Hymenobacter swuensis DY53: one gene and its partner. The protein of the gene in region 2 binds, or shares a complex with, the protein of the main gene of each other region. Links are inferred from orthologs where the notes say so. Each region holds a gene or a part of one and is shown on either strand. Other genes may lie near its edges. The genes, in order: mnmE and mnmG.

The links.
Region 1: the proteins of mnmG (region 2) and mnmE are in contact, whole or in part, in a solved structure (PDB 9HIP), measured with the Escherichia coli proteins. The link is inferred for Hymenobacter swuensis DY53 from one-to-one orthologs.

What each region holds. Positions count from the first base shown.
Region 1 is NZ_CP007145.1:2,348,740-2,359,697, reverse strand. What follows is about bases 5,666-8,554. They hold mnmE (tRNA uridine-5-carboxymethylaminomethyl(34) synthesis GTPase MnmE), read left to right. Parts: upstream 5,666-6,358; coding sequence 6,359-7,750; downstream 7,751-8,554. Other genes in these bases: HSW_RS11355 (citrate synthase), read left to right, coding at 7,981-8,554; HSW_RS11365 (metal-dependent transcriptional regulator), read left to right, coding at 5,666-6,198. Also shown: HSW_RS11395 (3-hydroxyacyl-CoA dehydrogenase family protein), read left to right, coding at 1-324; peptide-methionine (S)-S-oxide reductase MsrA, read left to right, coding at 467-997; HSW_RS11385 (hypothetical protein), read right to left, coding at 1,087-1,893; HSW_RS11380 (2,3,4,5-tetrahydropyridine-2,6-dicarboxylate N-succinyltransferase), read right to left, coding at 2,164-2,988; HSW_RS11375 (glycosyltransferase), read left to right, coding at 3,128-4,312; HSW_RS11370 (3-oxoacyl-ACP synthase III family protein), read left to right, coding at 4,412-5,425; more of HSW_RS11365, read left to right, coding at 5,539-5,665; more of HSW_RS11355, read left to right, coding at 8,555-9,270; HSW_RS11350 (hypothetical protein), read right to left, coding at 9,369-9,677; HSW_RS11345 (hypothetical protein), read right to left, coding at 9,912-10,283; HSW_RS11340 (hypothetical protein), read right to left, coding at 10,335-10,697. UniProt on the Escherichia coli protein: Exhibits a very high intrinsic GTPase hydrolysis rate. Involved in the addition of a carboxymethylaminomethyl (cmnm) group at the wobble position (U34) of certain tRNAs, forming tRNA-cmnm(5)s(2)U34.
Region 2 is NZ_CP007145.1:4,800,706-4,811,750, reverse strand. What follows is about bases 3,016-5,991. They hold mnmG (tRNA uridine-5-carboxymethylaminomethyl(34) synthesis enzyme MnmG), read right to left. Parts: upstream 5,450-5,991; coding sequence 3,581-5,449; downstream 3,016-3,580. Other genes in these bases: HSW_RS21835 (GNAT family N-acetyltransferase), read right to left, coding at 5,712-5,991; HSW_RS21845 (class I SAM-dependent methyltransferase), read right to left, coding at 3,016-3,307. Also shown: HSW_RS21850 (Ig-like domain-containing protein), read right to left, coding at 544-2,175; more of HSW_RS21845, read right to left, coding at 2,417-3,015; more of HSW_RS21835, read right to left, coding at 5,992-6,440; rRNA maturation RNase YbeY, read right to left, coding at 6,651-7,136; HSW_RS21825 (ATP-binding protein), read right to left, coding at 7,152-7,613; HSW_RS21820 (DUF4175 family protein), read right to left, coding at 7,665-11,045. UniProt on the Escherichia coli protein: NAD-binding protein involved in the addition of a carboxymethylaminomethyl (cmnm) group at the wobble position (U34) of certain tRNAs, forming tRNA-cmnm(5)s(2)U34.

The DNA of each region.
Region 1 (10,958 bases), 2.5 Mb from region 2 along the record:
CGCATTCTGATGCCTATGATCAACGAGGCCATTTACAGCCTGTTTGAGGGCGTGGCCGGTGTAGAGGAAATTGACACGGTGATGAAGCTGGGCATGGCCCACCCCATGGGCCCCCTGCAACTGGCCGATTTCATTGGCCTAGATGTGTGCCTGGCCATTCTGCGCGTGTTGCACGACGGTTTGGGCAACCCCAAATACGCTCCTTGTCCGCTACTGGTGAATATGGTAACGGCGGGCCGCCTGGGCGTGAAGTCCGGCGAAGGGTTCTATTCCTGGGCCCACGGCACCAAAGAGCTGGTGCTGGCCGAGCGGTTTCGCAAGTAAGCTCCGGGTCTGTTCTATACTTCTAACGCCTTTGCCGGTAAACCGGCAAGGGCGTTTGCCGTTGGATTCTGATGAAACCTTCGGGCCCTAAATACGCTTATATAGATTCAGTTTTTGACTCTGACATCTGACTCGTATTTTAATGGAACAAGCAACATTTGGCGGCGGCTGCTTCTGGTGCACCGAAGCCGTATTTCAGAATCTGAAAGGCGTAGAAAAAGTAGTATCGGGCTATACCGGCGGGCGCATCGCCAACCCCACGTATAAGGAGGTGTGCAGCGGTCTGACGGGCCACAACGAGGTTATTCAGATTACCTATGACCCGGCCGTTATCAGCTACGAGGAGCTGCTGGAGGTATTCTGGAAAACCCACGACCCTACTACCCTCAACCGACAAGGCAACGATGCCGGCACCCAGTACCGCTCAGGCATTTACGCCCACAACGCGGAGCAGCAGCACACAGCCGAAGCCTATAAGCAGAAGCTCACTGAGGCCAACGCCTTCAGCGGCCCTATTACCACCGAAATTTTGCCCCTGGCCGCGTTTTACCCCGCTGAAGCATACCATCAGAATTACTACAACCTCAACGGTTCTCAGCCCTACTGCCAGTTTGTGGTAAAAAGCAAAGTAGATAAGGTGAAAGCTGTATTTGGTGACAAGCTGAAAGTGTAGCCTGGGAGGCAGATAAAAGTCAACGCGCGGACGCAAGCCGATTTCAGGGGCTACGTCCGCGCGTTGATTTTTTATCTTTTTACTTCTTCTTATCCCTGTTCCGGCAGATCAATCTTGAAGGGGCCATGCTCCCGGCCGAGGGCATAGAACAGTGCCACCTGGTTCATCAGGGTACGGGCGTAGAGGTCGAGGGCCCGGGTTTCGAGGATCTGGTTGTTCTTCACGATGATGAAACTTACCAACTCACCCGGATACGCGCCATCTTCACCCAGCGGCGGAATGGCCTCGAAGGGCGAGAAGTTCTTGACCGGTAGAAAGTCCCCTTTGGGCAGTTCCATCAGGGTTTTCTCCCCGTACGGGATAAAGCCTTTTAGGTGCGAGTAGCGGTAGTGCGGGTTCCAGACCCAGCTGCCGTTGAAAATATAGTACTCATCTACCCCAAAGCGCAGGAACTCGCGCAACGACACGTTTACGCCGATGCGCCAGTTGGTGCGCTCTTCCAGGGTTTGCTTGATGATGGCCAAGCGCGTGGGGTCGGGCGTATCGGTAAAAGCCTGCGTGAGGCGAGCCTGCACCACCAGCTCGCAGCCGGCGTACAGGTTGATGAGCTGCTGCCGCCACGCGTTCTGGGCGCCCAGCTGATAGGCATCGGCCCGGGTAAACTCGAAGAAATTGTGAGTGTAGGGGCCGGCTAGGGCCACACCGTCGCGGCCGGTAGCATCGGCCCACTCCACCAGGAAGCAGTGGTGCATGCGGGCATCCACCCAAGGCAATTCCCGGTTGAAGGCCACGCGGGTCTGGATGGTATCGGGTTCAACGCCCAGTTCCTGGGCTATGTAGTCGCGCACTTCGTCGCGGGCCTGAGCGGCCGATACAACTGGTTTCAGGGTACTCATCAAGCAAAGAGAAAGAATAGACGTCCGGCCCAGGACCAACCGGTGGCGGGCGCGGCTCTACAATGTTAAGCAGTTAATCACGGATTTGAACGGATTTTTCGGATTTCACGGATTCGGTTGGCCTGGCTGCGCGGCTCGGCTACCGATGCCGGCGGCCTTTTCCCACAAAAAACGTCCGGCCGACTGTAGGCAGTCAGCCGGACGTTTACTTACCTGGAAGCTGGCTCACCTACTTCATATAAACCAGAGGCTCTATCCAGAATGCATGCTTTATACGGCTACGTTGTGCTCGCGCAACGCGTCGTTGAGTGAAGTTTTGAGGTCGGTGCTGGGCTTGCGCTGCCCGATGATGAGCGCGCAGGGCACCTGGTAGTCGCCGGCCGGGAAGTGCTTGGTGTAGGAACCCGGAATCACCACCGAGCGAGCCGGCACCGTGCCTTTGTACTCCACTGGCTCGGGGCCCGTCACGTCAATGATTTTGGTGCTGCCCGTGATGGTCACACCTGCCCCGATGACGGCTTCTTTGCCCACGAAGCAGCCTTCCACCAGAATGCTGCGCGAACCCACGAAGGCTCCGTCTTCGATGATAACCGGCGCAGCCTGCACCGGCTCCAGTACGCCGCCAATGCCTACACCCCCGCTCAGGTGCACGCCCGCCCCAATCTGGGCGCAGGAGCCCACAGTAGCCCAGGTGTCCACCATCGTACCCTCACCTACCCAGGCCCCGATGTTAACATAGCTCGGCATCAGAATAACGCCGGGGGCCAGATAGGCACCGTAGCGGGCCACGGCTGGGGGAACCACGCGCACGCCCTGCTGCTCGTAGTTGGTTTTGAGCCGCATTTTGTCCCGGAATTCAAACGGTCCTACCTCAATGGTTTCCATCTGGCGAATGGGGAAGTACAGGATAACCGCCTTCTTCACCCAGTCGTTTACCAGCCAGCCGCCTTCCCGGTCAGTGGCGGGCTGGGCCACGCGCAGGCGGCCTTTATCGAGCTCTTCAATTACGTGCTGGATGGCCTCAGTGGTGGCGGCTTGCTGGAGCAGGCTCCGGTCGGCCCAGGCGGCTTCAATCAGGTTTTGCAGTTCAGACATGCTAAAGGGGTTGTGTGTTGCCAGTTGTTGGTTGCCGGTTATTGGGTGTTGGTTACGAGTTGTTGCTTGTTATGATAACTGAAAACTCATAACCAACCCATACCGCAAGCGGGCCAAAAGTACCATCTTCGCACCCAATATGCCGCGTCCCGTCACCATTTTGCTGGCCTCTGTCCTTAAGCCCCTCGATGACACGCGGATGCTGGGCAAGTTTGGACGCACGCTGGCCGGAAGGCCGGGCACCCAGGTACACGTAGCAGGCCGCTTGGCCCCACTTCCACCCAGCCTGCCCGCCAACCTGCACACGCATACTCTGCTGCACGGCTCCCGCCTGAGCCTGGGCCGCGTGTGGGCGCAGTTCCGCTACTGGCGGTTGCTCCGGCAGCTCCGGCCCGCTGTCGTATTCGTACATGCGCCCGAACTGCTCCCTCTCACGGTACTGTGGCAACTGCTAGGGCCGGGACGGCGGTTTATGTACGATGTACGGGAAAATTACGCCCTCAACATCCGGACGCAGGCTGTGTACCCGGCCTGGGCCCGTAACCTGCTGGCCAGCTTAGTGCGGCACCTCGAAACCCTGGCCAGTGCCCGGGCCACCGCCGTGCTGCTGGCCGAAAGAAGCTATGCGGAAGAACTGCCCTTTGCCCAACTGTCTGCAACGAATCTGCCACCGACCGGAAACCGCCGTGGGCTCACCCTGCTAATCGAAAACAAATACCAGCTCTACGACGAGCACCCCACCCCGTTCCCGCGCCGGCTGCCGCCGGTTACCGAGCCGTTGCGGATAGTGTACACGGGTACTATTTCGGAGCTGAATGGCGTGTGGGAGGCTATCCGGTTTGTGCAGCATATGCGGCAGGTGTGGCCGCTGGCTCACCTGACCATCATTGGCAGCTGCCAGCAACCGGGGCTACTGCCGCGCCTGGAGGCAGCAGTGGCTGCCGCCAGTGAGGCCGTGACGCTGGTGGGTGGGGTGGCCCTGGTGCCGCACGCGCAGGTAGTGGCTGAAATCCGCCGGAGCCACCTGGGGCTGCTGCCCTACCGGCCGCACCCCAGCACGGCCCGTTGCCTTCCTACCAAGCTGTTCGAGTACCTAGCCCACGCGCTACCGCTGGTGCTGCCGCCCAATCCGCTCTGGTCCGATTTGGCGGAGGAAGCGGAAGCCGGTTTTGGGTTCGACTTCCAGCAGCCCGCTTATCCGCCCGCTGAAGAACTGGCCCGACTGCTGCAAAGCCGCGTATACTACCCGGCCGGCCCACCCGCCGGAGTCTTCTGGCAGTCGGAAGCTGAAAAATTGCACTGGCTGATGGATTCTATCCGGTAACTACCGACCTTTGCGGGCCGTTTACGGAGCTGGTGCCGAATTTTTCTACCTTCGGCGTGCTTATTTCCGACTGCCCTGCTCCGCAAATCCCCCCTACTGATGAACAACTCTCTCCGACTCTCTGAAATTGCCGGTGTTGGTCACTACGTGCCTGAGCGCGTGGTCACGAATGCCGACCTGACCCAACTGATTGACACCACCGACGAGTGGATCCAGGAACGTACCGGCATTCGGGAGCGGCGCTGGTTTGAGGAAGGAAAAGACACCACGGCCAACATGGGGGCCAACGCGGCCCGCAAGGCCCTGGAAATGGCCGGCCTCACGCCCGATGACGTGCAGCTGATTGTGTTTGCCACCTTGTCGCCCGACTACTTCTTCCCCGGTTCCGGTGTGCTGCTGCAGCGTGAGTTGGGTATCACGGCCCCCATTCCGGCTTTTGATGTGCGCAACCAGTGCTCCGGCTTCGTGTACGCGCTGAGCATGGCCGACCAGTTCATCAAAACCGGCATGTACGATACCGTGCTGGTGGTGGGCTCCGAAATTCACTCCTCGGGCCTCGACATCAGCACCCGGGGCCGGGCCGTGTCAGTTATTTTCGGTGATGGAGCCGGCGCGGTGGTATTGCGCCCCAGCACCCGCGAGGGCCATGGCATTCTGAGCACCCACCTCCACTCCCAAGGCGAGCACGCCGAGGAGCTTATTGTGCGGGAACCCGGCTCGAACCGCAACAACCGCCTGGAGTACGTAATGGCCAACGAGCTGGAAATGTACCCGTACATGAACGGCCAGAACGTGTTCAAGCACGCCGTGGTGCGCTTTCCGCAGGTTATCCGGGAGGCCCTCGATGCCAATGGTTACGAGTCAAAGGATATCGATATGCTCATCCCGCACCAGGCCAACCTGCGCATCACGCAGTTCGTGCAGCAGAAAATGGGCCTCTCCGATGACAAGGTGTTCAGCAACATTCAGCGCTACGGCAACACTACAGCCGCCTCGGTGCCCATTGCCCTGAGCGAAGCCGTGCAGGAAGGCCGCATCAAGCGCGGCGACCTGGTGTGTCTGGCCGCCTTCGGCTCCGGGTTCACCTGGGCCTCCGCCCTGATCCGCTGGTAGGTTCTGGTCAATTAAAAATTGAGAAGTAAAAATGAGGTGGCTGACCGGACTTTATCATCCGCGTTGGTCACCTCGATTTTTACTTCTTAATTCATAATTCTTAATGCAACCGAATGCCCAGCTACACCGAGGAGAATTACCTGAAAGCCATCTACAAGCTGGCAGAAGCGCAACCCGGCACCGAAGTCAGCACCAACAGCGTGGCGGAGGAGCTACGGACGCGGCCCGCTTCGGTGACGGATATGCTGCGCCGCCTCGGGGAAAAAGAGCTGCTGCATTACACGCGTTACCGGGGCGTGACGCTCACGCAGGAAGGCCGCCGGCTGGCCCTGCTTACTATTCGGAAACACCGGCTGTGGGAGGTTTTTCTGGTCCAGCACCTGGGGTTCAACTGGGATGAAGTACACGACGTCGCCGAACAGATGGAGCACATCGACTCCGACCTGCTGGTGCGCCGCCTCGATGAGTTTCTGGGCTTCCCGCAGCTTGACCCCCACGGCGACCCGATTCCGACGGCCGATGGCGTGCTGCACCGCCCCCAGCACCGCCTGCTTTCCGACCTGCGCCCCGGTGAACACGGCCGGGTTATAGCCGTCAAGAATACCTCGGCTCCCTTCCTGCAATACCTCGATAAAGTGGGCGTCAACCTCGGCACACAGATTGAAGTAGTAGATAAGATAACATTCGATAATTCCCTAGAAATCAAAATCAACAACGAAGTTAAATACTTAGTCTCAGCCGAAGTAAGCCGTAACCTGCTGGTCACGGATTGAGCCCTGTACACCCCGTACTCGGTGAGGAATTACTGTTCCGCGGCCTCGGTACACCAAGCTATCTGCACGAATCCCGGTTGCCTTCAGGTGAGCATCAGTAACAGCATGAACACTGGCAAGCAGGCACGTACCTTTGCGGCTGAACTCATCCTGCTGTGTTATGGCCATAGGCTTACCTCCCTCGCTTTCCGATACCATTGTTGCCCTGTCAACGCCGCCCGGGGCCGGCGCTATTGCCCTGCTTCGACTGTCAGGGCCGCAGGCTATTTTGCTGACCGATGTGGTATTTGCCGGAAAGCGCCTGCGCGACCAGCCCAGCCACACACTACATGTAGGGACCATCCGCGACGGGGCGCGGATTCTGGATGAAGTCGTCGTATCGTTGTTTCGGGGGCCACACTCCTACACCCGTGAGGACGTAGTGGAAATCAGCACCCACGGCTCCGATTACATCGTGCAGGAAGTCCTGACGCTGCTGTTGCGCCACGGCGCCCGCCTGGCGGAGGCCGGCGAGTTCACCAAGCGTGCATTCCTGCACGGAGCCTTCGACTTGGCCCAGGCCGAAGCCGTGGCCGATCTGATTGCCGCCGACTCGGCCCTTTCGCACCAGGTAGCCATGCGTCAGATGCGCGGGGGCTTTTCCCAGGAGTTGAAGGACCTGCGCGGCCGGCTGGTACAGTTTGCGGCCCTGCTGGAATTGGAACTGGACTTTGGCGAAGAGGACGTGGAGTTTGCCGACCGCACCGGCTTAGTGCAGCTCCTGCAGGAAGTACAGCAGTTGGTGCGCCGCCTGCTCCGTTCCTTTGAATTGGGTAACGTTATCAAGAACGGCGTGACTACGGTTATTGCTGGCCGCCCCAATGCCGGCAAAAGCACCCTACTCAACGCTCTGCTCAACGAGGAGCGCGCTATTGTCTCGGACGTGGCCGGCACTACCCGCGACCTGATTGAGGATGAAGTCAGCATTGAAGGCATCCGGTTCCGGTTTGTGGATACGGCCGGCCTGCGCGACACAACCGACGTGGTAGAATCCATCGGCGTGGAGCGCACCTTAAAGCGTGTGCAGCAGGCAGCATTGGTAGTATATCTGTTTGATATAACGACTACTACCCCCGCTGATCTTAAAGCGGAGATTGAGGCACTGAAACTACCGGCGGGCGTGGGTGTACTGGCCGTAGGCAACAAGCTGGACGTCGCTCCGGATACCGACCAGGAAGCCTTCCTGACGCGTCCCGGCACCGTGCTTATTGCTGCGTCCCGGGGCGACGGGCTGGATGAGCTGCGGCAGGAGTTGCTGGCCCGTGTCCGCCTCGATGGCCTTGACCGTACGGGCTCCAGTACCATCGTGACCAATCTGCGCCACGCCCAAAGCCTGGAGCAGGCCAATCAGCACCTTGATGCCGTACTGATGGGCCTGAGCACCGGCGCGGGCACCGAGCTCCTGGCCGCTGACCTGCGCCACGCCCTGGCGGCCCTGGGCCAGATAACCGGTGAAATCAGCAACGACGACCTGCTGACCAGCATTTTCACCCAGTTCTGCATCGGGAAGTAAGCTGCTGGCATGAATCGGCAACGTTGCCGGAACAAAAAATGCTGCTTCGCCTGGAAAAACCTTACGCTGCATGCCGCATTTTCAAACAGGGGGCCGTTTCTTTGCGCTTTCCCCATCTCAAACAACCACTGCGGTCGGATTGTAGTATAGGCGTCAAATACAGACGGGGTTTCCGGCTCACCGGCAATTCTTTAGTTTCGCCTTATAACCCCACCCATCAACCCAACCTTATGGCAGAATCTGCTGAACTGATCCTCGACGGGAAATCCATCTCTCTCCCCGTCATTGAAGGCACCGAGCACGAAAAAGCCTTTGACATTGGCAAGCTGCGCGACCAGACGGGCTACGTAACCCTCGATTCGGGCTACAAGAACACGGGTGCTACCAAGAGCGCCATCACGTTCCTCGACGGCGAAGAAGGTATCCTGCGCTACCGCGGTTATCCGATTGAGCAGCTGGCCGAACAGTCTTCGTTCATTGAAGTAGCCTACCTGCTGATTTACGGCAAGCTGCCCACCCAGGCTGAGCTCGACAACTTCAGCCACCAGATTACCAAGCACACGCTGGTGCACGAGGACGTGCGCAAGATTTTCGACGGCTTCCCGTCGGCAGCCCACCCCATGGCCATCCTCAGCAGCCTCATCTGCTCGCTCACGGCCTTCTATCCCGAGAGCGTATCGCCCGACCTGAGCAAGGAAGAAATCGACCTGAACGTGATTCGTCTCATGGCCAAGATTTCAACTATTGCGGCCTGGACGTACAAGAACAACATGGGTCACCCGCTGAACTATCCGCGCAATGACCTCGACTACTGCTCGAACTTCTTGTACATGATGTTCAGCTTCCCCACGGAGAAGTATGAAATCGACCCGCGCATCGTGAGTGCCCTCAACAAGCTGCTCATCCTGCACGCCGACCACGAGCAGAACTGCTCTACCTCCACCGTGCGCCTCGTGGGTTCGGCCAATGCTTCGCTCTACGGCTCTGTTTCGGCTGGTATCAACGCCCTCTGGGGTCCGCTGCACGGCGGCGCCAACCAAGAAGTGCTGGAGATGCTACAGGCTATTCAGAAAGACGGCGGCGACACTAGCAAGTTCATTGCCAAGGCCAAGGACAAAAACGATTCGTTCCGTCTGATGGGCTTCGGTCACCGCGTATACAAGAACTTCGACCCACGTGCCAAAATCATCAAGAAAGCGGCCGACGACGTACTAGCTGCTCTTGGCATTGACGACCCGCTGCTGAAGATTGCCCAGGAACTGGAGCAGGCTGCCCTCACCGATGAGTACTTCATCGAGCGGAAGCTGTACCCTAATGTAGACTTCTATTCCGGCATCATCTACCGCGCCATCGGTATCCCTACCGAAATGTTCACGGTGATGTTTGCTTTGGGCCGCCTGCCCGGCTGGATTGCCCAGTGGAAAGAGATGCGCGAGAACAAGGAGCCTATCGGCCGTCCGCGCCAGATCTATACCGGCGAAACTGAGCGCGACTACGTGAGCATTACGGCTCGTTCGTAAGTTCTGCACGTTACCTTAGTACAGCAAAAAAGCCCGCTTCAGCGGGCTTTTTTCGTTTCTACTGCTACTGCAGGTTACATTCTGTAACCTGCAGTAAATCAGTGGATATTAGCGGCGGTGAAGTTCGTTTTCATTTCTTCGTAAGCTACCATTTTCTTAGGTCCCAGAATGGCAGCTAGGTCCCACTCGTAGCGCATTTGCACGTCGGCCAGGGCTTTATCGGTTGCCTCAGCATCGGCAGCGAATTGCTTGCGCAACTCTGCCGTTTCGGTGAGTAGGCGTATGTGCAGCGTCCGGACTTTCACATACTGTCCTTCGCTCAAACGGGTACGCTCGGCCATGCGGCGCGTCATCTCGGTGGCGCGGGTTGATACCTTGCTGCCACCGTCAGCGGGAGATGCTTGCACAGACTGGCTAACAGTTACTACAGCGACAAAAGCGAGAACGGAGAATACTTTTTTCATAACGGTGGTGAGTTGGAGGAAAGTGAAACCAGAAAGAGTAAGTAGTTCGCTAGCAATAGAATGAATATATTCGTTTGTTATAACATAACCAATATTTACTTTAAATATATTTAAGCAAGTTTGTAATAGACCTGAAAAAGCCTGCCTACGGAAGTAGACAGGCCTTTCTGGCCGCTACTAGTAAGGCGTTGCACCTAGTGCCGTCATGCTGGCCCGATTCTGTTGGTAAAGGGCCAGTTGGTTTGGCTGTAATAGAGACGACAGCTCCATCTCGTACTGCAGCTGTGCATCGGCTACGGCACGGGTTTGCAGTTCCGCGTCGTGTACGAATAAGGCCTTAGCCGAAAGTGTTTCCTGCAGCAGCCGCAGGTTCAGGGCGCGTACTTGCACGTACTGGCCTTCATTCAGGCGCACCTGCTGCGACAGGGAACGGGCCATGGCGGTAGCGCGGGCCTGCAGGTCGCGGTTACCGGGGCCGGGAGCCGCCAGCAGCCGGTGCGATGTGAAGGCTAACACAGCCAGCAACAAGGGTACTGTGAGCTTTTTCATAGGGTCTGAAAAAAGGAACAAGGGAGGAAATTCCAACAACGACTAAGGATTCTAGTGCTGCCCCAGGGCCGTCATGCTGGCGCGGCTCTGCTGGAATAGTGCCAACTGGGCTGGCCGGAGCAGCGCAGTGAGGTCAGATTCGTAGCGGCCCTGCGCATCGGCAAGACGCTGATCCAGGATACTTTGGTCGGCGGCAAAGCGGGTTTTCAAGTCTTCTATTTCAGCCAGCATCCGTACGTTGAGCTGCTTTACGCGCAGGTACTGTCCTTCATCCAGACGGGCTTTCTCCGAAATGGAACGCGTGAGAGCAGTGGCCCGGGCGTGGATGCTGGTATTGCCGTCGCCTTCTGAACCAGCCAATGCCATGCTCTGTACTCCCAGCAGCAGGCAAGCGAAAAGAGTAGTCTTTTTCATGAGATAAGGAGTGAAAGGTGTAAGTGTGGAAATGATGTGTTTACGAAGGAATGCTTGGGGTCTGAATGGGTTGACAAACCATACTCAGACCTACTGCCCTAACCCGGTAGGGGAGGTAGGCATGACCAAATATGAACACTATAATTTAATAATACAAATAAATTTTATAATTATTCTAATCAAATACTTTTCCCAGCTCCTATTTCGTTCCTCATTATCAGTCTTTTAGGAGTGCAACGACAAAGGCTAAATACAAACAAA
Region 2 (11,045 bases):
ATGTGGATAGTAAATAACATGTTATCAGTTACTTAAATAGGTTTTTCACAATCCACAGTAGTTATCCAGAAATCCACAATCCACATCCACACAGGTGTGTGGATTGTGGGATTTTCGGGGGATAGTTATCCACGGCTATCCACAGGTTTTGTACATGACCAAGAGGGTGTGCTAGCCGGCTCAGATGCAAAAAAACTTGTCCGCAAGTTCTCCACGGGTTATCCCCAGGTTTCCCCACTATTATCCACAGGTTACGCCGCTTACGCCGATTAGGGTGGATAACTTATGTGGATAGTAGTTTCGGGAAAACTAGAAACCGACCTGCTGAATCATAGGCGCACTTTTGGGGTGTGGATATCTTTGGAAAGACAAATCTATAGAGTAGCTATTTGCACTTTTAAGAGGGGCTGCCGGAACTGCCGGCCAGGAGCCGCACAGGACCGGCAGCTTACCCGAATCATCCGGTAACCGCGCCACCGGCCACTACAAAAAAGCCCGATTCCGGCAGAGCGGAATCGGGCGGGAAAAGCGGAAAACGAAATGCTAGAAGCTTAAGGATTCCACGTTATCGAAGTTGGAGCGCACCTGAATGGTTTTGGGAAATAGCACTACCGGCTCGGGCAGCTGGCGCAGTTGTGGGTCACCGCCCTGCCAGCGGCCGTCCCCGTTCTGGTCGATGAGTATGCGCAGGCGGTAGGTGCCAGGCTGCAGGTTATCGAAACGGTAGGTGCCTTTGGGCGAATCGAGGGTGGTCTGGATCTGCCCGTTGGCTTCCAGCAGCTGCACCCAATACCGCTTGGCGGTGGTCTGGACGGGGCCGCTGAGCGTGCCGGTACTGGTTTGCTCCACCACGCGCAGCCGGAGCGGCTTCAGCCCCAACGACTGCCCCGTAATACTACGGATGGCCGTGCTGTCGAGCTGAAACGTGACGATTTTGCGGGCGTTGGTGTTCAGGTTCAGGGCCAGCTCGGTGCGGCCGAGGCTGAGGGTGCCATCCTGTGGCAGCCGCAAAGGCCGCCGCTTCAGGGAGTCTTCCGTCAGTGTACCAATGGGCCTGTCAGGAGCTATGCGCACCGGCTCGTTGAACACGAACTTCACCTGGCCTTGGCGGTACACCTCGCGCGGGTTGCCTTCCACTGTATAAGCTGCCCCACGCTTAGCCGGCGCGTTCCCCTGGAAGCGCACGTTAATCGTGTCGCGCCCTACGTTGCCGGCACTGTCGGTGGCCGTGAGCAGGTAGCGGCCTTCGGACAGCTCAGGGATGCGGTAGAGGACGGCGGTGCGGCCTCGCTCCGCCAGCTGTACGGCCTCGTTCAGAAGAGGCGTAGCTGCCGCGCCCAGCGGGGCCAGAGTAGTTTGCACTATGCCTTCGGTGTAGCTCACGCGGTAGCTCGTAGGCTCGGGTTTCTGAGTAGTTACCAGCGGGCGGCGCGTGTCGGGGCGGGTGAGCACGAAGCGCAGGCTGTCGGAAGCGGGGCCGCCCACGGTGAGCAGGCCGGGCAGGTAGCCGATGCGCTCGGGCTCTTCGTAGCGGTTGTTCTGGTTTTTATCGGCCAAGGCGTACGCCTGGTACTGGCCGGCCTTCAGGTAATTCAGCTCGAACTGGCCAGCCTTGTCGGTGCGGGCCAGGTAGGTGGGGCGGCCCCGACGTACGTTGGCCGTGTCGGCTTCAGGATACAGCACCACGGCCACATTTTCTACCGGCTGTTGGCTCAGCACATCCACCACCGTGCCCCGCACCGAGGCCGAGTCCAGCTCGGGGCCAGTGCTGAAGCTGACCACGGCCTTGGCAGCCGGATTGCTCTCCGTAATGTCGCTGATGGCGGTGCCGAAGTTAAAGGAATAGGTGGTATTCGGGGCCAGCGCCTTGTCGAAGGTGAGGGTGATGGAGGTGCGGTCTTCGCGCACCTTATAAGGGTTGTCGTCAGAAAGCAACGGGGCTACGATGAGGTTCTTGGCCAGCTCCTTCAGCTGCACCTGCTCCGAGAATTCCAGCCGCACCGACTGTCCCTGGTAGTTGCGGGTGCCGTTGGCCGGTACCGTGCGCACCAGCTTGGGCGGAATCGTGTCCCGAATGCCGCCCTCGGGCGAGCTGATGGCCGCGCAGCCGCTCAGTCCCGCCGCTGCGGCTACTACTAAAAATAAGGAAGCGCGGGCGCAGGCAGGTCGGAGCATCGCGGGAAGCAGGTTGGAAAGGGTGACGAGGTTCGGCAACGACCGGGCCGGCGTTTCCGAGCTTCGAAGGTACACGCTGTAACGCGGCTCCGGCCTAAAACTGTCAGGCCCGGCCGCTACTTAACCTGCCAAACGAAGCGAGGAATCCCGGATGCCTAATGGCGTAACCCAGATTCCTCGCTCCGCTCGGAATAACAAGACGTTTTGTGTCAGCCGGATAGCCTCTCCCCTACCCTACCGTTTAGCGTTTGCGCACCACGTAAATCAGACTGCTGTACTGGCCTTCGTGCTGGGCGGCGTACTGGTTCGATTTGTAGCCGGCTTTGAGCACGGTGAGCATCCCGCCGCCCCGCTCGGCGCGGTGCTTTTCGCTGAGCATGCTCACGTAATAGGCATCCAGCGGCATGGGCAGCACTTCCACCACCTGCATTTTGTGCTTTTTGAGCAGGTGGGTCATGGTTTTGGGGCTGAAATGATAAAGGTGGCGCGGTACGTCGTAGGCGGCCCAGTCCTGGCGGTAGTGCTGGGCGTCGAGGCTGTCCACGTTGGGCACGGCAATGACGAGTGTACCGTCGGGCTTCAACAAGCTGATGAGCTGCGCGAGGGTTTCGTTCAGGCTATGAACGTGTTCCAGCACGTGCCAGAGCGTAATAGCATCAAAGCTGGCGGGCTGAAACTGCACCAGGCTCTCGGTGCCGATGGGCTGGCCCACCCGCTCGGTGGCTTCCTCCCGGGCGCGGGCGTTGGGCTCCCAGCCGGCTACCTGCCAGCCGTCGGCCTTGGCGGCGGCCAGGAAATGGCCCGTGCCGCAGCCGTAGTCGAGCAGACGGCCCTTGCTGGCGCGCTGATTTACCAGGGCCACCTTGCGGCGCATGGTAAAGTAGCGGGCCACTTTGTAAGCCTGGTTGATGACCCCTCCTGCCCCGCTGTTGTGCGACACGTACTCGTCCGACTCGTAGTAACGGCCGATGTGGGCGGCGTCGGGCCGCGGGTTGGTGAACCGGAACGTGCACGCTTCGCACTGCTGAATGGCGAAACTCTCCTTGCTGACTGACTTATCCTCCACCACCAGCTTGTTGCGAAACTCCGTTTTGCCGCAAACCGGGCACTTCTCCAAACGCTCGTAAATCACAGATGCTCGCTGATTATGTTGATTTCGCTGATTGCGACAACCGGCCTGCGCAGAGAAGCCAGCCGCAAGGCGAAGGTACAAAACCAAACCGGCCGCCGTTTCGGAAAGAAACGGCGGCCGGCTTTGATAACAAGAACGTCATTAGTAAGAACGTCATTCCGAGTGCAGCGAGGAATCTCGCGTGCTGATGTTGCAATGGTAACCCAACATCAGCACGCGAGATTCCTCGCTGCACTCGGAATGACGTTCGGGTTGCTCAGGATGACGCCGTTCTTAACGCCCCAAATACACCATCAACACTGACACGTCGGCGGGGCTCACGCCGCTGATGCGGCTGGCCTGGCCCAGGGTTTCGGGCTGAATCTTGAGCAGCTTCTCGCGGGCTTCGTGCGAGAGGGCGGGCATGGCGGTGTAATCGAGGCGGCCCTGAATCACGAAGTTTTCCAGCTCCTGCACGCGGGCGGCCTGTTGGTGCTCCTTCTCCAGGTAAGCCTCGTACTTCACCAGAATTTCGGCCTGCTCCAGCGCGTCGGGGCGGTACGGGGCCAGGGCCAGGGTGAGTTCGGGCAGCACACGGGCTAGGGCCGGCAGGTCGATGCCGGGACGGCGCAGTAGGTTCACGGCGCGGGTTTTCTCGCTGATAACGGCCGACCCGATTTCCGTGAGCCAGGGGTTGATGTCCGCAGCCTCGATGCCGAAGTTCTTCAGCAGCTTGGCAACTTCCTTGGTCTGCTGCTCCTTTTCGCGCACCAGCTGCATGCGCTCCTCCGAAGCCAGCCCCAGCTCGTAGCCCAGGGGCGTGAGGCGCAGGTCGGCGTTGTCCTGGCGCAGCAGCAGGCGGTGCTCGGCGCGGCTCGTGAACATGCGGTAGGGCTCGTCGGTGCCCTTGTTCACAAGGTCGTCGATGAGCACGCCAATGTAGGCCTCGCTGCGCTTGAGCACGAAGGGCGCTTTGCCGTGCACCTTGTTGTGGGCGTTGATGCCGGCCATCAGGCCCTGGCAGGCGGCCTCCTCGTAGCCCGTGGTGCCGTTGATCTGGCCCGCGAAGTAGAGGTTCTGGATCAGCTTGGTTTCCAGGGTGAGCTGGAGCTGGGTCGGCGGGAAGAAGTCGTACTCAATGGCGTAGCCGGGCCGGAACATCTTGGCATTCTCGAAGCCGGCAATTTTGCGCAGGGCGCGGTACTGCACGTCCTCGGGCAACGAAGAGCTAAAGCCGTTCACGTACACTTCCACCGTGGACCAACCTTCCGGTTCTACAAAAATCTGGTGGCGGTCCTTGTCGGCGAAGCGGTTGATTTTGTCCTCCACCGACGGGCAGTAGCGCGGCCCCAGGCCCTTGATGCGGCCCTGGAACATCGGCGACTTCTCGAAGCCCTCCTTCAGGATTTCGTGCACCTCTGGGTTGGTGTAGGTGATGTAGCACGGGCGCTGGTTGCGCAGGGCGGGCGTGTCGAGGTAGCTGAATTTGCTGGGCTCGGCGTCGCCGGCCTGCTCCTCCATTTTGCTGTAGTCGAGCGAGCGGCCGTCCACGCGGGGCGGGGTGCCGGTTTTCATGCGGCCGGCCTCAAAGCCCAGCTCAATCAGCTGCTCCGTGATGCCGGTACTCCCTTTCTCGGCCGCCCGGCCACCGCCAAACTGCTTCTCCCCGATGTGGATGAGGCCGTTGAGGAACGTGCCGTTGGTGAGTACCACCGACTTGCCCCGGAACTCGATGCCGAGCTGGGTTTTCACGCCCACACACGCGCCCTCTTCCACCACGAGGCCCATGACGGCTTCCTGCCAGAAATCCACGTTGGGGGTTTGCTCCAGCGTCATGCGCCACTCCTCAGCAAACCGCATCCGGTCACTCTGCGCCCGGGGGCTCCACATGGCGGGGCCTTTGGAGCGGTTCAGCATCCGGAACTGAATCATGGTTTTGTCGGTGATGAGGCCCGACTGGCCGCCCAGCGCGTCCACCTCGCGCACAATCTGGCCCTTGGCCACCCCGCCCATGGCCGGGTTGCACGACATCTGCGCGATGGTGTTCATGTTCATCGTCACCAGCAGGACTTTGGAGCCCATGTTGGCAGCCGCGGCGGCGGCCTCGCAGCCGGCATGCCCGGCTCCTACTACAATGACATCGTATTCTTCTTGCTGAAACATGAATTCGCAGATTTAAGCCAACTGGGCAGTTTGAGCGGCGTGTTGCTGGTAGCCAACCAATTCGGCTGACCGACGCTGCGTTGCGCAGACCGTTTGCAGGAAACAGCTTGCACCAAGGGGAAAGTTCGCGCTACGGTTAAGCAGAAAACGCCCGCAGGTGGCAGGCGCTTTGTCAGGAAAACCGTAGCCGAACGCCCCACGCAACACGCTCAAAACGTGCGCAAAGATACGCAGTACGGCGCGTTATTGCGCGGCCCGGGGCTTATGCTTCATCGTCGGGCGCGAAGTCGTCCTCGTTCCAGTCGGCCAGCAACTCGGCGGCTTGGCGGTTGACTTCAGGCCAAGAAAACGGCAGCCACTGTGCGGTCAGGCAGTCAAATACCTCCGTGGCGGCCGGGCAGGGGAACAGTTTGTAGTCGAACTTGGGGTAGTTGTGGACTACGTAGCCGGGGTAGTAATAGTAGTGTCCCAGAGCGCAGGCGTGCTCCAGTTTCAGCAGCATCAGCACCTTGCCGAGGCTGAATTTGCGGTACTCGGGGTGGTAGAAATTCATAATGCCGGCCAGCGTGCGGGCTCCCACATCAAAGATGCCGGCCGCCACCAGCCGCACCCCGTCCCGGATTTCCAACACCTCGGTGCTGAACACGTTATGGGTGGAGCCGGCCAGCAAAAAGGCCTCCACCGTGGGCGGCGCATCGAAGGTGATGGACTGGCGGTAGGCGGCGTAAAGTTCCTCCAACTCGGCCGTGAGCCGGAACGGCCGCCGTACCACCGTAAACCGCTCGGCTAGGCGTAGCAGGCGGCGTTGCTCGGGACCGTAGTGCACGCGGGCCAGTTCCAGCCGCAACCAATGCACTGTATACAGCTGGTTTTCGATGGGTAAGAACCGGCAGGTAAACAGGTCCTGGTGCATGCGGTAATAGCCCTGGCCAAGGTAGTAGTCCAGCGCCGGACCGGGAATAATGCGGATAGGATGCGGAGTAGCGGACATACAGAGTAGTCAGAGCATTCGGGATAGGCAGAATACAAAAGAACGTCATGCTGAGCGAAGCCGAAGCATCTCTACCGCTTCGTTGCAATGCTATATGATTAGCCAGAGGTAGGGATACTCCGCTCTGCATGACGTTCTTTCATTCATCAACCAGTCAACAAAAAACGCCCACCAGATGGCGGGCGTTTTGATCTAGTAAAGCAACACACTCTAAAATGTGCGCAATAACAGGCAGTCGTCTTCCTTTTTGCGCATGGCGGTCTGGCTGAGCAGGTCTTTATCGGCGTAGCCGAGCAGATGCAGTACGCCGTGAATCATAACGCGGTGCAACTCGTCGCGGAACGTAACGCCGTGGGTGAGGGCATTTTCACGTACTCGATCCACCGAAATAAAGATGTCGCCCTCAATGATGTCGGCGTCGTCGGCGTTGTCGAAGGTGATGACGTCGGTGTAGGTGTCATGGTCAAGGTACTCCACATTCACCTTGTGCAGGTACTCATCGGAGCAGAAGATATAGGTGAGCTGCACGATTTCGTGCTCGTGTACTTCAGCCACGCGCTCAATCCAGGACGTTAGGTCCTGGGCATCAGCCAGCTCAAATTCCACATCCTCCACCATGAACTCGATGCCGTGGCTTTCGCCGCCGAAATCATCTGCGTCCTCTAACTCATCGTGCTCAGTAGGCAGGTCGCTCATGGCAACAGAAAATGTTTAGTGAGCCGTCGTTTCGGCCCCGTTGATAGTCGAAGTCTGTTCAGCTTCCGTGGCGGGCGTGGGCAGCATGAAGGTCAGCTGCACATGGCGGCCATCCTTCTGGAACTCCACTTCATCGGCTAGGTGGCGGATCAGGAAGATGCCGCGGCCACCAGGGTTCTCCAAGTTTTCGGGGGCCGTGGGGTCCGAGAGATTGGTGTAGTCGAAACCCGTGCCTTCATCCTCAATCTCAAACTTCACCCGGTCTGGCTCCACAAACAAGGACAGGAACACGTTCTTGTCCTTATCGAACTTATTGCCGTGGCGGATGGCGTTGTTTACGGCTTCCGTGACGGCCACCATAATGTTGCCGTAAATATCGTCGTCGATGTGAAACGTATCCTTCGAGTTGTCGATAAAGCTTTCTACAACGCGGATATTTTCAACCAGGGAAGGAATCTGAATTTTGACCTGCTTCATAAAAGAGGAAAAGAGAGGGGCAGCGGGTAAGAGGGTAAAATTAGCAGAACGCTATTTCATTTTTTGAAAATATTCACTCACCTCGCGCTGATAGTACGGGGTGAGCGTAGGCGGTACCGTCCGCAGCAACTCTGTCTGGCGGTTTTGCTGGCGTTTGTACTGCTGAAAAGCCGGCGGAAATACCGGCGGACGGTTCTGCGCCGTCTGCGCTTCCCGCTTGTCGTCCTGGTCCCGCTCCCGGGCCGATTTCTCGGCTTCCAGCAAACGGGTCAGGATTTGGCGCTGGCGCATAATGGTTTGCTCCGTCAGCCGCTTGTTTACGAGGTCGGTTTCGGTTTGTTCCATCATTTTTTTCACGTCGCCGAGGCCGCCGGCGCCGTTTTGCCCCTGGCCATCTTTGTTAGAACCGGGTTTACCGCCGCCTTTCTGCTGCATGCGCTCCAGATCCTGCATGGCTTGGCGCAGCATCTGCTGCTGGCCGGCCAGCTTGGCCAACTCCTCGGAGAGGGCACGACCGGTTTTGCCGCTCTGCTGGAGCTGTTGAATCTGCTGGTTGAGCTGCTGCTGCATGCGGCCCATCTGGCCCTCGCCGGCGCTGCTGCCTTTTTTCTTCTTACGGCCCGGCTTGCCGCCGCCCTGCATCTGCTGCTGGCTCTGACTTTCGCGCTGCTGCTGCTGCATCTGCTGGAGGGCATCGTTGAGCATCAGGGCCAGGTTGTTCATGCTGGTCATGGCCAGTTGCTGGGAGCTGGTGGCGCGGCCCACGTTGCGCTGCCGGATCTGGTCGAGGCTCTCGTCCATGCGGCCGTTCATCTCGCCCACCTCGCGGGTCACGAAGCTCTTGATCTGGAACACGCGTTTGGCCAGGGCATACAGCGAATCCTGCACCACGCGGGCGTCGTCCTTGAGCTTGCGCTGGGTCTGGCCCAGCTGCACGAAGCGCGGGTCCGACTGGTCCACCTGGCGGAACTGCTTCATCAGGTTTTCCTGGTCGAAGCTGAGCTTGAGCAGGTTTTCCAGGATGTCGCGCAGGTCGTCGATGTTCTGCTGCTGCTCGTCGGATTCTTCCTGGTCCATCTGCTGCTGCATCTTCTGAGCCATCTGCTGCATTTTCTGGGCGGCCTGCTTTTGGTTCTGGCTGGCTTTCTGGTTCTGGTTTTTGCCCAGCTGCTCCTGACTTTGCTGCTGTTGCTCGTCCACCTGTTGCTGGTCCTGCTTCATCTCGTCGGCCCCATTCTGGCCATCGAGTTGCTTGTCCAGCTCCTTCAGGTCCTGCAGGTCCTGCTTCACCTCGTCGAACTGCTGCTGCTGCTCGGCCTGCTTATTTTTTAGTTGCTCGTTGTTTGCTTTTTGTTGTTCGTTGCTGAGCTTGTTATCGGGGTTCTGCTTGTCGTTTTTCTGAGTTTCCTCGGCCAGCTTCTGCTGCTCCTGGGCCAGCTGCTGGAGCTTTTCGAGGGCCTGGTCCTGCTTCTGCTCAAACTGCAACTGCTTGAACATTTCGAGGGCGCGCTCCAGCTCCTTCTGTAGGGTGTTTTCCTTGTTTTCGAGCTGCTGCAGGAGCTTTTGCATGTCGGGCTGGTTCTGGTCCTGCTGCTGCTCCAGCAGCTTGCGCAGCTCCTCGTAGAGCTTCTTGGTTTCGGGGTCGAGCAGGTCTTCCATCAGCTTCTGCAGCTCCTTGGCTTTCTCGGCCAGCTCCTCGTTTTTCTGCGGGTTCAGCTCGTTCTGCTGCTCCTGCAGCTGCTCAAACTGCCGTTTCAGCTCATCCATGGCCTGGTCCATCTGCTGCTTCTGGTCGAGCATGTCCTTGAGCTGCTTGCGGTCCTGGAAATTCAGGTCGCGCTTCACTTTCAGCTTGTCCTCGGCCTTAGCAAGTTCCCGCTCCATCTTCTTGCTCTGCTGAGCGGCCTGGCTGAGCTGGCTCTGTACGGCCTGGCTCTGGGAGGCCAGCTGCTGGCGCTGCTCGGCGCGGCCGGGTAGGCGGAACTCGGCGGTGCGGCTGCGGGCGGCCTTGGGGCCGTGCACACCGTCGTTGTCCCAGGCCTGCACGAAGTACTCCAGCCGGTCGCCGGGCTTCAGGTTGAGCGGGCGCGCATCCCACTGGTAGGCGTAGCTCTGGCTGGGGCCGGTGCCCAGGGGCAAAGCCTTCATCTGGTAGGCGGCGTTGGGCCGGCCCTTGCTCAGCACCCGGTAGTGCAGCTGCAGCCGCGAGAAGCCGTAGTCGTCGCGCAGGTTGCCACCCAGGGCCAGGAAGCGGCGGGCAGTGGTGTCCTGGAAGGTTTCCAGCGTCACCTCGGGCACCTGGTCGGGCACTACGGTGAGCTGGTACTCGATGGGGTCCCGGTTGGGGCTGGCCGCGTTGCGCAGCTGCACCGCGTAGGTCTGGCTGCGCAGGGCCCGGCGGCTAACGAGGAACTGCCCGTCGTCGGAGGTGGCGGTGAGGGTTTCGTCAGGGTTGCGGAACTGCAGGCGGAGCTGATCGGTGGCCTCGGTGCTGAAATCCCAGCGCAGGTCGGTGCCCTCGGGTACGGTGAGGTTGCCGGCGTTGCGCAAAGTTTCGGCGGGCCGCCGCAGGTAAGCCGGGTAGGTAGCCCGCACCACGAAGTCGCGGAGGTTGGGCCGGGTTTTTACCGTCAGGTTATAGGCCTCGGAGCTAAAGCCGGCGGCCGTGAGCTGGAACTGCACGTCGCGGCGCAGCTGCCGGAAATCGTAGCGGAACAGGTTGCCGGTGGTGCGGGTGAGGCGGCGCTGCCGGCCCTCAAACGCAATACTGATTTCGTTGGGCAGGGCCTCCCCTTCCACGGCCACATTCAGGCTGAAATCCTCGCCCTGGAAGGCCGTGAGCTGTTTGTTTTCCACCACGAACCGGAAAGGCGCAGGCGGACTGTACGTGCGGTTATAGTTCAGAATGCGGCCGGTGCCCTGCACAAACAGGCGCGGGTACACCAGCAGCAGCCCCATTACCACTACGGCGGGCACGGCCACGTACTTCCACAGCGGCCGGGTCTGGGCCTGAATATTGATGCCCTGGCTAAACTCCACGCCCCGCAGCTGGCCGGCGCGCTGTTCAAGGCTGGCGGCCAGCAAAGCATTTTCCTGAGCTTGGCCACGCAGCTGCAGCGCGTTCAATAGCTTGTCCTGCACCTCCGGGAACAGTTCTCCTACCCTACGGGCTGCCTGCTCGTCGCTCAGCATGCGGCGCAGGTGGGTGAGGGCGGCCAGCGGCTGCCAGATCCAGCGGAAGAAGGCCACGGCCACCCCGCCCACAAACCCGAACAGCAGTCCGGCCCGCACCCAGGTGGGCAGGTACAGGAAGTACTCGAGCAGGTTGAACACGAGGAACAGGCTGAGCACAAGGCCGCCGGCCACCAGCAGCCCCCGCACCAGCAGATTCAGGTAAAATTTGTGCTTAAAGGCATCCAGGCGGGCCAGTAC